2 regions of the Streptomyces sp. NPDC005931 genome follow, and region 2 is predicted to be linked to the other one. Evidence: predicted binding sites of a transcription regulator. Region 2 holds the regulator's gene; the other holds the start of a gene.
What was found. Region 2 encodes HspR, which represses chaperone genes until heat shock. Its sites were predicted from a motif close to TTGAGNNNNNNNNNCTCAA; they were not measured.
Positions count from the first base shown of each region.

Region 1: the regulator HspR is predicted to act here: its motif matches at 3,322-3,340, upstream of lon (endopeptidase La).

Region 1 is NZ_JBIAIG010000002.1:134,146-141,420, reverse strand. It holds gene ACFYOV_RS04525 (multifunctional oxoglutarate decarboxylase/oxoglutarate dehydrogenase thiamine pyrophosphate-binding subunit/dihydrolipoyllysine-residue succinyltransferase subunit) at 1-232, opposite strand, end outside; gene ACFYOV_RS04520 (sensor histidine kinase) at 524-1,636, opposite strand; gene ACFYOV_RS04515 (response regulator transcription factor) at 1,633-2,373, opposite strand; gene ACFYOV_RS04510 (spermidine synthase) at 2,498-3,202, opposite strand; gene lon (endopeptidase La) at 3,363-5,798, shown strand; gene ACFYOV_RS04500 (lysozyme) at 5,903-6,739, opposite strand; gene ACFYOV_RS04495 (MarR family winged helix-turn-helix transcriptional regulator) at 6,966-7,275, shown strand, end outside.
Region 2 is NZ_JBIAIG010000002.1:589,359-596,633, reverse strand. It holds gene ACFYOV_RS06665 (LuxR C-terminal-related transcriptional regulator) at 1-912, shown strand, start outside; gene ACFYOV_RS06660 (LuxR C-terminal-related transcriptional regulator) at 875-1,924, opposite strand; gene ACFYOV_RS06655 (sugar ABC transporter substrate-binding protein) at 2,662-3,768, opposite strand; gene ACFYOV_RS06650 (heat shock protein transcriptional repressor HspR) at 4,045-4,497, opposite strand; gene dnaJ (molecular chaperone DnaJ) at 4,504-5,679, opposite strand; gene grpE (nucleotide exchange factor GrpE) at 5,716-6,393, opposite strand; gene dnaK (molecular chaperone DnaK) at 6,390-7,275, opposite strand, start outside.

The DNA of each region.
Region 1 (7,275 bases), 460 kb from region 2:
CCGGGGCCGAGGTCGCAGGCGCCCCCGGCTTGTAGTCGGCGAAGAAGTCCCACCAGGCTCGGTCCACCGAGTTCGGGTCCTGGAGGTACTGCTGATAGATCTCGTCGACGAGCCACTCATTGGCACCGAACGCCGCAGCGGGGTTCTTGCCCGCTTGGTCGGTGTCGGTCGTGGGGGCACCGCCCGGCCGGAGGCTGGGGGAGCTCGAGTTACTGGGGGACTGTGGCGACACGGCGGCAACCGCCCTCTTCCGCTTCACAAGGTGATGGACAGCGGAAATAAAGGCTACGCCCCCAAGAGCGGGATGGTCAGGTCGGGCCCGTTCATCGTCGCGTAAGTCACATCTTCAAGGGTGTTTCGGCGCTGGAAATGGCGGGAAACAACCGGGGTTTCGCCTCGGTCGGCCGTATGGGGGAAGGGGCGAGCCCGACCCGTCGCCCGAGGGGCGCGGGCCTGTGCCTGATCACACGTGTCCGCCAGGGACGACGCGCAAGGATCTTGTGGCTCCGCTTCGAACTGTACGTCAACTCGACACGGATGGCGCTCCCGGAAGAGTGACAAGGATCCGGCAACCACGCTCGGATTCGGCCACTCCGATCCGGCCGCCGTGGAGTTCGACGGCCCAGCGGGCGATCGCCAGGCCCAGGCCCGTCCCGCCGTCGCTGCCGGGGCCGTGCGGGCGGTCGGCGCGGCCCCGGTTGAACCGCTCGAAGACGCGGTGCCACTCGGTGCGCGGGATGCCGGGCCCCTCGTCCAGGACCTCCAGTTCCAGCGACTCCGGCTGCGGCCCGCGCCGCGCCTTCACGGTGACGCGGCCGTGCGGCGGGCTGTGCTTGACCGCGTTGTCGATGAGGTTGGCGACGACCTGGTGGATGCGCTCGGGGTCGGCGTGCGCGGTGAGGTCCAGGGGCGTGACGTCCAGGTGCAGATGGACGTCCGTGCGTGTGTGGCTGCCGGACCCGGTGGCCATGCCCGCCCGCGCGGAGGCCACCATGTTGGCCTCCTTCAGGACGCCGGAGAGATACGGCCACACCTCGAACCGCCGCTTGCGCAGCGGGACGACGCCGTTGTCCAGGCGGGAGAGGTCCAGGAGGGTCTCCACCAGGCGCCCGAGGCGCTCGGTCTGTTTCAACGCCGTGCGCATGGTCTCGGGGTCGGCCTCGGTGACGCCGTCGACGATGTTCTCCAGCACCGCGCGCAGACCCGCGATCGGGGTGCGCAGCTCGTGCGAGACGTTGGCCACCAGCTCCTTGCGCTGGCGGTCCTGTGCCTCCAGCTCGTCGGCCATGACGTTGATCGTCTGGGCCAGGTCGCCCAGCTCGTCCCGGCGGTTCTCCCGCACCCGGCGGGTGTAGTCGCCCTGCGAGATGGACCGGGCCACCGTGTTCATGTCGTCCAGCGGGGCGGTGAGCGAGTGGGCCACGAACTGCGTGATCAGCAGTGTGGCGATCATTGAGAAGACCGTGATGAAGCGCAGCTCCGTCTTGGTGTGCACGGCGATCACCGACAGCCCCGTGGTGATCAGGACCGAGACGACGACCAGTGCCCCCAGCTTGGTCTTGATGGAGAACGGGCGTACGCCGCCCCAGGGACCTGGCGCCCCGGAGCCTCTCCGCGCGGCCGGCCCGTCGCTCATGGCGTCGGCGTCTCCAGGGCGTAGCCCACGCCGTGCACGGTGCGGATGCGCTCGGCGCCGATCTTCCGGCGCAGCGCCTTGATGTGGCTGTCGACGGTCCGGGTGCCGGAGGCGTCCGCCCAGTCCCACACCTCGGCGAGCAGCTGCTCGCGGGACAGCACCGCGCGGGGCGTGTTCGCCAGGCACACCAGCAGGTCGAACTCGGTGGGCGTCAGGTGGACGTCCTCGCTGCGCACGCGCACCCGGCGCTGCGCGTGGTCGATCTCCAGCTCGCCCAGCCGCAGGATGCCGCTGCGCGGAGTGGTGGCCGCGAGGGCCGCCCGCTCCACCCGGCGCAGCAGCACGTGCACCCGCGCGGCGAGTTCCCGCATGGAGAACGGCTTGGTCATGTAGTCGTCGGCGCCCACGCCGAGCCCCACCAGCATGTCGGTCTCGTCGTCCCGCGCGGTGAGCATCAGCACCGGCACCGGCCGCTGCGCCTGCACGCGGCGGCAGACCTCCAGGCCGTCGAAGCCGGGCAGCATGATGTCGAGGATCAACAGGTCGGGCTGCCACGCCTCGGCCGTGTCGACCGCGGACGGGCCGTCGCCCGCCGTTTGCACCAGGAATCCCTCGGCACGAAGGCGGGTCGCGATGGCGTCCACGATCGTCGCGTCGTCCTCGACCACCAGGATCCGGCGCTGTGCGCCGGGGGTGGCCGCCGCCGTGCCGTTGTGGGAGGTGTGTGTCTGCTCCATCGCCCGCCCCTGAAGTGTGCTTTTCCGGAATCCGTGGGGTGATCCGTCATCTGCGCATGCTTGCGATTGACGCTTGAATGATCGGCGTCAGGGCAGCAGCGTACGGGGAGTCACCACGCCATTTCTATCCAGGGCCGATGCCGAGGTGCACGACGTCCGGAACGCCCCGGGCAACGGGGATCTCTTCGGTACGCACCCGTTGGAACCCGGCATTCCGCATGGTTCCCTCGAATTCCGGGGACGGCTTGGCCGACCACACCGCCAAGACCCCGCGTGACCTCAACACCCTTGCGCAGCTTGCCAGTCCGGCCGGCGAGTACAAGCCGCCGTTGCCGTCCGTGACGGTCCAGTCCGGCCCGTTGTCGATGTCGAGGCACAGCGCGTCGAACGTGTCCGATGTCTCATTGACGTACGCCACCAGATCCGCCTCCACGATGCGTGTGCGGGAGTCGGCGAGCGCCTCGGCGGAGAGGACGGCGAGCGGGCCGGAGCAGTGCCAGTCGATGACGGCCGGTTCGCGCTCCACGACGGTGATCCGCCCCCATCGCGGGTCCGCGGCGGCGTGTGCGAGCGAGAAGCCGACGCCCAGTCCGCCGATCAGGAGGTGCGGTCCGCGGCGCGGCGCGAGCCCCGCGCGCGCGTCGGCGTCCTCCAGGGCGGCCAGGGCCGCGTCGACGAGCCGGCGTTCCGAGCGCCCGTCGGAGGTGTCCATCAGGAAGCAGCCGTTCGCGATGATCTGCAGCAGACCGCCGTGGCTGCGCAGCACGACCTCGCCGTACGGGCCCTCGCGACGGTCCAGGACTTCGGGAATGTCGTAGGGGGTGGACATCCGTTCATCTTGGCAGAGGGCTCCTCGGCGGGGGTCCGGTCCCGGAAAGGTCCCCCGCCCGAGCGTGGTGATCGCTCAGAGCGAACGCGCCCCTGGGAACATCCGCTCGCTCCCGAGCATTGAGTCGGCATAGCTCAACTTGACTGCCGAAGGGGAGATCATGGCTGCTGAGTCCACACCGCTCGCCCTGCCTGTGCTGCCGCTCGACGACGAGGTCGTGCTGCCCGGGATGGTGGTCCCGCTGGACCTGAGCGACTCCGAGGTGCGGGCCGCGGTGGAGGCCGCGCAGGCCGCCGCCAAGTCCGAGGGGGGCAAGCCCAGGGTGCTCCTGGTGCCACGCGTCGACGGGACCTACGCCGGGACCGGCGTCCTCGGCACCGTCGAGCAGGTCGGCCGGTTGGCCGACGGTGACCCGGGCGCCCTGATCCGCGGCCGGAGCCGGATCAGGATCGGCGCCGGGACCACCGGCCCGGGGGCGGCGCTGTGGGTGGAGGGCACCCGGATCGACGAGAGCGTGCCCGACCCGCTGCCCGGACAGGTGTCCGAGCTGGTCAAGGAGTACAAGGCGCTCGCCACCGCCTGGCTGCGCAAGCGCGGTGCCTGGCAGGTCGTGGACCGCGTCCAGGCCATCGACGACGTCTCCGCCCTCGCCGACAACTCGGGCTACTCGCCCTTCCTCACCACCGAGCAGAAGGTGGCGCTGCTGGAGACCGCCGATCCGGTGGCCCGGCTGAAGCTTGCGACCCAGCAGCTGCGCGACCACCTCGCCGAGCAGGACGTCGCCGAGTCCATCGCCAAGGACGTCCAGGAGGGCGTCGATCGGCAGCAGCGCGAGTTCCTGCTGCGGCGCCAGCTCGAAGCGGTCCGCAAGGAGCTGCGCGAGCTGAACGGCGAGAAGGACGGCGAGGAGTCCGACGACTATCGCTCCCGGGTGGAGGCCGCCGACCTGCCGGAGAAGGTCCGCGAGGCCGCGCTCAAGGAGGTCGACAAGCTGGAGCGCGCCTCCGACCAGTCGCCCGAGGGCTCCTGGATCCGGACCTGGCTGGACACGGTGCTGGAGATGCCGTGGAACGAGCGCACCGAGGACGCCTACGACATCCAGGGCGCCAAGACCGTGCTGGACGCCGAGCACGCGGGCCTGGAGGACGTGAAGGAGCGGATCACCGAGTATCTGGCGGTGCGCAAGCGGCGCACCGAGCGCGGCCTCGGGGTCGTCGGGGGACGGCGCGGCGGTGCCGTGCTGGCCCTCGTGGGACCGCCCGGTGTCGGCAAGACGAGCCTCGGCGAGTCCGTCGCCCACGCGATGGGCCGCAAGTTCGTCCGCGTCGCCCTCGGCGGCGTCCGCGACGAGGCGGAGATCCGCGGCCACCGGCGCACGTACGTCGGCGCGCTGCCGGGCCGGATCGTGCGGGCCGTCAAGGAGGCCGGGTCGATGAACCCGGTGGTGCTGCTCGACGAGATCGACAAGGTGGGATCGGACTTCCGGGGCGACCCGGCCGCCGCCCTCCTCGAGGTGCTGGACCCCGCCCAGAACCACACCTTCCGCGACCACTACCTCGAGGTCGAGCTGGACCTGTCGGACGTGGTCTTCCTCGCCACCGCCAACGTCTTGGAGGCCGTCCCGGAGGCACTGGCGGACCGCATGGAGATCGTCCGCCTGGACGGCTACACCGAGGACGAGAAGATCGTCATCGCCCGCGACCACCTGCTCCCGCGCCAGCTGGAGCGGGCCGGTCTCGGCAAGGACGAGGTCACCATCGACGAGGGCGCGCTGCGCAGGCTCGCGGGCGAGTACACGCGCGAGGCAGGCGTGCGCAACCTGGAGCGGTCCGTCGCACGGCTGCTGCGCAAGGTGGCGGCCCAGCACGAACTCGGCGAGCGGGAGCTGCCGTTCACGGTGACGGAAGGCGACCTGCGGGACCTGATCGGCCGGCCGCACCACGTGCCGGAGTCCGCCCAGGACCCGGCCGAGCGCCGCACCTCCGTCCCCGGTGTGGCCACCGGGCTCGCGGTGACCGGTGCGGGGGGTGACGTCCTCTACGTGGAGGCGTCGCTGGCCGACCCGGAGACGGGTGCGGCGGGGCTCACCCTGACCGGGCAGCTGGGCGACGTGATGAAGGAGTCGGCGCAGATCGCGCTGAGCTTCCTGCGCAGCCGCGGGGCCGAGCTGGAGCTGCCGGTGGGCGACCTGAAGGACCGGGGCGTGCACATTCACTTCCCGGCGGGCGCGGTGCCCAAGGACGGCCCCAGTGCGGGCATCACCATGACCACCGCGCTGGCCTCGCTGCTCTCCGGCCGGCTGGTCCGCACCGATGTGGCGATGACCGGCGAGGTCTCGCTGACCGGGCGGGTGCTGCCGATCGGCGGGGTGAAGCAGAAGCTGCTCGCGGCGCACCGGGCGGGTGTCAGGACCGTGATCATCCCCCGGCGGAACGAGCCCGACCTGGACGACGTCCCGGCGGAGGTGCTGGACAAGCTCGACGTCCACACCGTCACCGACGTCCGCCAGGTGCTCGAGCTGGCGCTGTCGCCGGCCACCAGCGGCGCGGCGCCGGAGGTCCCGGTCGCGGCGATGGGGGTACCCCCCAGGTCTTAGGCACGGGGGGAGGACGCGGCCGGAAAGAGGGGAGGCCCGGGTCCCGTGAGGGAGGCCCGGGCCTTCTCCGGCGTGCGGGTCCGCTCCCGCGCACCGCTTCCCGGTCAGCCCAGGGCGAGGGCCCTGACGCGGTCGATGGTGCCGTTGAAACGGTCGTGGTCCCCGACCGTCGGTCCCGTCGAGGTGTACTGCCACATCGTGTAGTAGGCCCAGCCCGCGGGCAGCTCGCCCACGGTGGAGGCGTACCGGGCGATCCACAGCGGGTTGGCGGAGGCGAAGCCGCCGTAGTTCCCGGTGCACTGCTTCCACCAACTGGTGGCGGTGTAGATGACGGCGTGCCGGCCGGTGCGCGCCCGGTAGCGGTCCAGGAAGTCGCGGATCCAGCTCACCATGGCGGTCGGCGACTTGCCGTAGCAGGCGTTCCCGTAGGGGTTCCACTCCATGTCGAGGGCGCCCGGCAGCGTCCTGCCGTCCGCGGACCAGCCCCCACCGTGGTCGACGAAGTAGTCCGCCTGTGCGGCGCCGCCGGCGGTGTCGGGGGTGGCGAAGTGGTACGCGCCGCGGATCATGCCGACGTTGTACGAGCCGTTGTACTGCTGCGCGAAGTAGGGGTTGGTGTAGTAGGTCCCCTCCGTGGCCTTCACATAGGCCCACTTGACCCCGCTGTTCCACAGCGTCGTCCAGGCGACGTTGCCCTGGTGGCTGGAGACGTCCACGCCTTCGGTCTGGACGACGCGCGTGGTGGGCAGGCCGCCGCGGCCGTCATGGGTGACGACGCCCATGCCCATGTGGGCGGAGCCGCGGGGCGGGGTGGGGCGGGGGGAGTCCGACGGACCGTCGGCCGCGTCGGCCGTGCGGGGGAGGGAGAACAGGGCGAGCAGGACCGCCGCGGCGGTCACCCATGCGCGTATACGGGTGGAAAAGGGTCTGTGCACGGGCATGACGTGCCTCCAAGGGGTGGTGGGGGAACCCGATATGTGACCCACATCGCATGTAGTGGGCATGCCACGCAATCGCCTGGTAGAGAAGCTACGCACGTAGACCGCGACGGGGGAAGGGCTCCGAAAGCTGCCCTTGGTCTACGCCTGCGAAATACTGGCGGAGCTGCGGCGGCGTCGCCACTTGGCGAAAACTTTCAGGACCGGGAAAACCGAGGCAGGGGCTGACGTGCACGAAGGCGGAAACGGCGACGGGGGCCACGTCACCTCCGGGGTGTCCGGGAGTGGTATGGACCAGCCCGGATTCCTCGCTCTGGAGCGGGAGTTGACGGTACTGCTGCGCCGGGCACGGGCCAACCAGGGGGAGATGGCCCGCGAGGTCCATCCCGACCTGGAGTCCTCCGCGTACGGGCTGCTGGTCCGTCTGGATGAGTGCGGCCGGCAGCGGGCCACCGAGCTGGCCGGCTACATCGGGGTCGGCAAGGCCACGATGTCCCGTCAGCTGCGCGCCCTGGAGGAGCTCGGCCTGGTGGCCCGCG
Region 2 (7,275 bases):
CGCGAAGGAGCGGTGGACGCCCGGGAGGCACAGGCGGTCCCGTGCCTCGTCGACTCCGGCATGCTGCACCCGGCCGTCGACGACCTCCAGCGCCTGGAACCGGTCGCCCCCGTCGTGGCCCTCCAGCGGTTCCTGCGTGACTCGGCGGAGCACATCACGCAGGTGCGGCAGCGCGAGGACCAGCTGGTGCGCACGTTCCAGCCGCTCATGCTCATCGACGGCACCCGCACCGCGGGGGCCGGGACACCGACGCTCACCATGCTCAGCGGCACCAGGAGGATCAACGACGCCATCACGGAGGCCATGGACCAGGCAGCCCGGGAAGTGCTCACCGTGCAGCCGCGCACGGGGCTCACCGGGCGCCGGGGCGAGGTCGCGGACGCCGCGTCCTTCGACCGGGACCGGAGGCTGCTGGACCGCGGGGGCCGGATACGCACCCTGTACCAGGCCACGGTCCACCACTTCCCCACCGTCGTGGCCCGCCACGAACGCCTGCGGGGCGACCTCGAGGTCCGCGCGCTGGACGAGGTCACGGAGCGGCTCATCCTCATCGACCGGGCCGTCGCCTTCCTCCCCGCCGACAAGGACGGCTCCGTGGCCATCGAGATCCGCCAGCCGGCCATCGTCGGTTTCCTGGCGAACGCCTTCCACCGCCTGTGGCAGTTGGCCACCCCCGTCTACCCACGCGCCGCCCGCCGTCCCAGCGTCGACGGCGTCACCCCCCGCCAGCGCGCCATCGCCGCGCTGCTCGTCGAAGGCCACACCGACGCCGTCATAGCCGACCGCCTCGGCATGAACATCCGCACCGCCCGCGTGCACATCGCCAAGCTCGCGGCCACCCTGGGCAGTCAGAGCCGGGCGCAACTGGGCTACCTCATCGCGCAGTCGGGGATCCTCGCTCGGGAACCGTGAGGGACGCCGCTGTGCGGGGCGGGCCGTCGAGGCCGGCCTGGGCGATGCGGACGCCCAGTTGCGTGCGGCTGGCCGCGCCCAGGGTCTCCGAGAGCCGGGCGATGTGGGCGCGGCAGGTGCGGACGCTGATGCCCAGGCGCTCCGCGATGACCGCGTCCTGGTGGCCCTCCGCCAGCAGCGCCGCGATGGACTGCTCCCGGTGCGAGATGCCCTCGATGCCGGTGTCGGGCAGCGGGGCGGTCAGCGGGATGGCCAGCCGCCACAGGCGCTCGAACACCGTGCCCAGGTACTCCACCAGTGCCGGGTGGCGCAGCTCCAGCGCCATCGTGCGCTCGGCGTTGGCCGGGATGAAGGCGACGGTGCGGTCGAAGAGGATCAGCCGCTCGATCACCTCGTCCAGGGTGCGGGCCTCCACGGCGTCGCCCATCAGCTCCAGGTAGGTCAGCAGGCCGTGGCCGTGCCGGGCCACGTGCGTGTAGAGGTCCCGCATCCGCACGCCGCGGCCGCGCAGCGCGGTCGCCCGGTGCAGGCCCTCGGCCAGCTCCGCCTCGCGCCGGATGCCGCCGGGCTGGACGGTGAGCACCTCGGTGGTGCACGCCTGCGTCGCCTCGTCCATCGCGGCCTGGATGCGGGCCAGGCCGTCCAGCACCCGGATCGCCGGACCCTCTGCCGCCGGTGCCGCCGACAGGGCCGCCTGGCGCACCTGGCGGCCGAGACCCGCGTACCACTCGAACGCCTCGACCGCCGAGCCGACCCTGCGCTGGCTCGCGCTGATCTCGTCGTACATCCCGCGCAGCAGCCGGGTCATGACCTCCTGCGGGGAGGTCGGCACCAGCCAGTCCATGTCGTCGGGGTCCGGATGCAGGAGCGCCAGCTCCATCAGGCAGGGCACCGGCTCCGCGTCCCGGCGTGGCACCCTTCCGCGCCGTACGGCCCGGGAATACACGCGATCCCCGGCCTCGCACAGTCGGTCAGCACCATGCGGATGCTCGTCCGTCCCGTGCCCGGCCATCGCCCATCCCACCCCCGGTTCAGCCACTTTCCGCAGCGCAACTATGCGCGGACGGAACGTGGTCCGCAACACGGCTCAGGCACCCCACCGCCCCGTTTGGCCATATTGCTCCTTACATGGCCACCCCCTCTGAATGACGCATCGCAGCACCATGAGGGCGGTGCACCGCATGCGCAGGTGCGATGGTCGGGATCACTCAGGGACCGCCAGGCGCCTGGTACCGCCGCGGCCATGGCGGTGATCGCTGCGCCGACGCGCACCCCGGGGCCGGGAACACCCCTGTGACCAGGTGGGATGTCGACCAGTCGACCGGCAGAGCCGATCGCGCGGCTCCGGCGGAGGAAAACGCCGGCGCCGGCAGCACCACCACCCCTGGAGACGCCGGAACCCCTCAGGACGAGGAGGACCGCACCCGCCGCTCGCACGCTTCCGATCCGCATCCGCTGACGGACCGAGAGCGCCAGATCCTCGCACTCCTCGCCGACGAGCCTCCCGGTCATTCCCCTGTGGGCGCCCAGGACGGGCCGCTCGACGGGTCGACGATCGGATTCGACCCGCATCCCCTTCGCCGAGTGCGGGGCCTTCTCCCGGCTTTGGCCGACAGTCGGCGCGCCGTTCTCGTGCCGAGTCTCCAGCCGGCCGAGGCGGAGCGGGTCCGCCACCCATGACCGCGCGGTTCCGGCCCTGCCACGGCCGGGGCCGCGCTCGAGCCGGAATCCGCCGGGGGGGTCAGTCGCCTACTTCAGGCCCGCCGCGCTGCACGCCGCCTTGTACTTGGCCGTGCAGATGTCCTCGACCGTGTAGATGTCGTCGGCGACGACCGTGTCCTCGATGTTGTCCTTGGTCAGGGCGACCACCGGCACGAGCTGCGCGGGGATGTCCTGGTGAGTGGGGCTGTCCACCCGCTCGCGGGTCAGCGCGTCGAACTGGATGTCCCGGCCCTGGACCTTCGCCACGGCCATCTCCGCGGCGCTCTCGGCCTCCTGCGGGTAGGACTTGTACACGCTCATGTACTGCTGGCCGACCAGGATCCGCTGCACCGCCGCCAGTTCCGCGTCCTGGCCGGTGATCGGCGGCAGCTCGGTGACGCCCGCGGCCTGCAGCGCCTCGACGATGCCGCCCGCCATGCCGTCGTTGGCCGAGTAGACCGCGGCGATGTCGTCCGCGCCGATCGCCTGGATCGCGCCGGCCATGTTGGCCTCGGCGTTCTCCGGCTTCCAGTCCTTGGTGTCGTAGGACTTGGCGATCGTCACCTTGCCCTTGAGCTCGGACAGTGCGCCCGCCTTGAACTGCTTGGCGTTCGGGTCGGTCGACGAGCCGTTCATCATCACGATCTTCTTGGTGATGCTGAGCTCGTCGCCGAGCGACTCCAGCAGGGAACGCCCCTGGACCTCGCCGACCAGCTCGTTGTCGAAGGAGATGTACGCGTCGATCGGGCCCTCGGCCAGCCGGTCGTAGGCGATGACCGGGATGCCCGCGTCCTTGGCCTTCTGCACGCCGTCCGCGATGGCGTGCGCGTCGACCGCGTCCAGCACGATGACGTCGACCTTGTCGTCGATCATCTGCTGGAGCTGGCTCGCCTGCTTGTCGGCGCTCGCCTCGGCGTTGGCGTACTGGACCTTGCCCCTGTCGTCGGTGAGCGACTCCACCTTCTTCTTGAAGATGGGGTAGTCGAACTGCTCGTAGCGCGTGTTGGCCTTCTCCGGGAGCAGCAGCCCGACGGTGACATCGTTCCCCTTGGACGGGCTCGCGTCGTCACTGCTGCCCGTCGCGTTGAGCACGCCGCATCCGGCGAGCATGACGGACATGGAGGTGGCGGCCACGGATATGGCGATACGACGCATGCGGGGGCTCACTTCAGGTGCGTTCCGGACGTGGGCACAACATTGCGGCCCATGTGACTGAAAAGCCAACGCGTCAGCCACCACCGGAGTCAAGGGCCACCACTTAACGAGATGGACACGACACGCTGCGCTGACCTCGTGAGGAACCCGCGCACGACCGGCGCGGATCCGCCGGACGGGCATCCACACGCCGGTCACGGACGGTGCCCCCGCACAGCGGCGGGGGCCGGCGGTTCGGCGAACCTCCGGGCCCCGTGCGGAACTTCACATTCCGCGTCAGTCCGACTGCTGCTGCCGCTTCGGCCGCCACACCACCAGCGCGCTGGTCTGCTGCACTTCCTGGTAGGGCACCAGGTCACGGCGGTACGAGGCGTGCACCGCGGCCTCGCGCTGACGCATCGCCGCCGCCGCGCCGTCGAGGGCGTCCTCCAGCTCGGCCACCCGGGCCTGGAGCGCGGCGACCTGGTTCTCCAGTTCGATGATGCGCTTGATTCCAGCCAGGTTGATGCCCTCGTCCTGTGACAACTGCTGCACCTGGCGGAGCAGTTCGATGTCACGGGCCGAGTAGCGCCGGCCCCGGCCGGCGGTGCGGTCCGGCGACACGAGTCCCAGGCGGTCGTACTGGCGCAGCGTCTGCGGGTGCAGGCCGGAGAGCTGGGCCGCCACCGAAATGACGTAGACCGGGGTGTCCTGGGTCAGTTCGTAGGGATTGCGTCGACGGCCTTCCATCTGAGATCAAGCTCCCTTCGCGGCCTGGAACAGCTCCGCCCGCGGATCCTCGTCCGCGGTCGCCTCGCGATACGCCTCCAGCGCGTCACGAGCCTTCCCCGACAGGTGCTCGGGAACACTCACCTCGACGGTGACGAGCAGATCACCGCGGGTGCCGTCCTTGCGGACCGCTCCCTTGCCCCGGGCGCGCATCGTACGGCCGTTGGGCGTGCCCGGCGGCAGCTTCAGCGTGACCGGTGGCCCGCCCAGGGTCGGGACCCGCACCTCGCCGCCGAGAGCCGCCTCGGCGAACGTGACCGGGACGGTGACGGTGAGGTTGTCGTCCTTGCGGCCGAACACCGGGTGACTGCCGACGTGCACGACGACGTACAGATCACCCGCCGGGCCGCCCCGCTCGCCCGGCGCGCCCCGGCCGCGCAGCCGGATCCGCTGGCCGTCGCTGACGCCCGCGGGAATGCGCACCTGCATGGTCCTGGAGGACTTGGCCCGGCCGCTGCCCTTGCAGATGTCGCAGGGATTCTCCGCGATCAGGCCCCGGCCCTTGCAGTCGGGGCAGGGGTCGGTGAGCGAGAAACCCCCGCCGCTGCCCCGGGCGACCTGCCCGGTGCCGACGCAGGTCGGGCACACGCGCGGCGTGCCGTTCTTGTCGCCGGTGCCGGAGCATGCCTTGCAGGGCTGCTGGGACGACATCCGCAGCGGGACGGTCGCGCCCTCGATCGCCTCGGTGAAGCTCAGTGTGACCTCGGACTCGATGTCCTGGCCACGCCGCGGCTGGGTGCGCGTGGTGCCACCGCCGCCGCGGTTGAACAGGCCCCCGAAGACGTCACCGAGCCCGCCGCCGAAGCCGCCGGCTCCCCCGCCGCCCTGGGCGCCCCCGAAGAGGTCGCCCAGGTCGAAGTTGAAGGAGCCCCCGCCCGCGCCCGGCCCCGGGCGGAAGCCGCCGTTGCCGAAGAGGGCGCGGGCCTCGTCGTACTCCTTGCGCTTCTTGGGGTCGCCGAGCACGTCGTTGGCCTCGGAGATCTCCTTGAAGCGCTCCTCCGCCCTGGCGTTGCCCTTGTTGGCGTCCGGGTGGTACTCGCGGGCGAGCTTCCGGTACGCCTTCTTGATCTCGGCCTCGGTGGCGTCCTTGGGGACGCCGAGGACCTTGTAGTAGTCCTTCTCGATGAAGTCCTTGGTGCTCATCCCCGACGCCCCTCCTTCCCTGCGTGCGTCGTGACGTCAGCCCTCCTCCGGGCCACCGTTCTCCTTGTTCTCCGCGGCGTCCGCCTGCGCCTCGGTGCCCTCCTCGGCCGGCTTGACCGTCTGCGCGCCCGGCTGCGGCTCGGCCACGGCCACCCGCGCGGGGCGGATGGTGCGCTCGCCGATGCGGTACCCGGGCTGCAGGATCGCCACGCACGTCGTCTCGGTGACGTCCGGGGCGTAGGAGTGCATCAGGGCCTCGTGGACCGTCGGGTCGAAGGGCTCGCCCTCCTTGCCGAACTGCTGCAGGCCCATCTTGGCCACGGTGGTCTCCAGCGACTCGGCGACGGACTTGAACCCGCCGACCAGTTCGCCGTGTTCCCGCGCGCGGCCGATGTCGTCGAGCACGGGCAGGAGCTCGGTCAGGAGGTTCGCCACGGCGATCTCCTTGACCGCGATCCGGTCGCGCTCGACCCGGCGGCGGTAGTTCTGGTACTCGGCCTGGATGCGCTGGAGGTCCGCGGTGCGCTCACCGAGCGCGGTGCGCACCTGGTCCAGCTGGGCCACCAGACCGGCGTTCTGACCCGTGTCCCCGGCCGGGGCCGCCCCTTCCTCCCGCGAGGGGGTGGAGGCGGCCTTCGGCTCGGCGTCGTCGGAAGGGGCGCCGGAGGGGACGTCGGGCTGCTGCTCGTCGAAGCCCGGGGTCTCCTCCGTCACGCGGCACCGTCCTTGCGCTCGTCGTCGACGATCTCGGCGTCGACGACATCGTCGTCGGCCCTGGCGTCACCCGCGCCGGCACCGGCGGAGGCACCGCCGGCCGCCTGGGCGCCCTGGGCGTCGGCGTACATCGCCTGACCCAGCTTCTGGGAGACGGCCGCGACCTTCTCCGTGGCGGTACGGATCTCGGCGGTGTCCTCGCCCTTGAGCTTCTCCTTCAGCTCGGCGACGGCGGACTCCACCTCGGTCCTGATCTCGCCGGGGACCTTGTCCTCGTTGTCCTTGAGGAACTTCTCGGTCTGGTACACGAGCTGCTCGCCCTGGTTGCGGGTCTCGGCGGCCTCGCGGCGCTTGTGGTCCTCCTCCGCGTAGCGCTCGGCCTCCTCACGCATGCGGTCGACCTCGTCCTTCGGGAGCGAGGAGCCGCCGGTGACGGTCATCTTCTGCTCCTTGCCGGTGCCGAGGTCCTTCGCCGTGACGTGCATGATGCCGTTGGCGTCGATGTCGAAGGAGACCTCGATCTGCGGGACACCGCGCGGCGCCGGGGGCAGACCGGTCAGCTCGAACATGCCGAGCTTCTTGTTGTACGCCGCGATCTCACGCTCGCCCTGGTAGACCTGGATCTGCACCGACGGCTGGTTGTCCTCGGCCGTGGTGAAGATCTCGGAACGCTTCGTCGGGATCGTGGTGTTGCGCTCGATCAGCTTGGTCATGATGCCGCCCTTGGTCTCGATGCCGAGGGACAGCGGGGTGACGTCGAGCAGCAGGACGTCCTTGACCTCGCCCTTGAGGACACCGGCCTGGAGCGAGGCGCCGATGGCGACGACCTCGTCCGGGTTCACGCCCTTGTTGGCCTCCTTGCCGCCGGTCAGCTCCTTGACG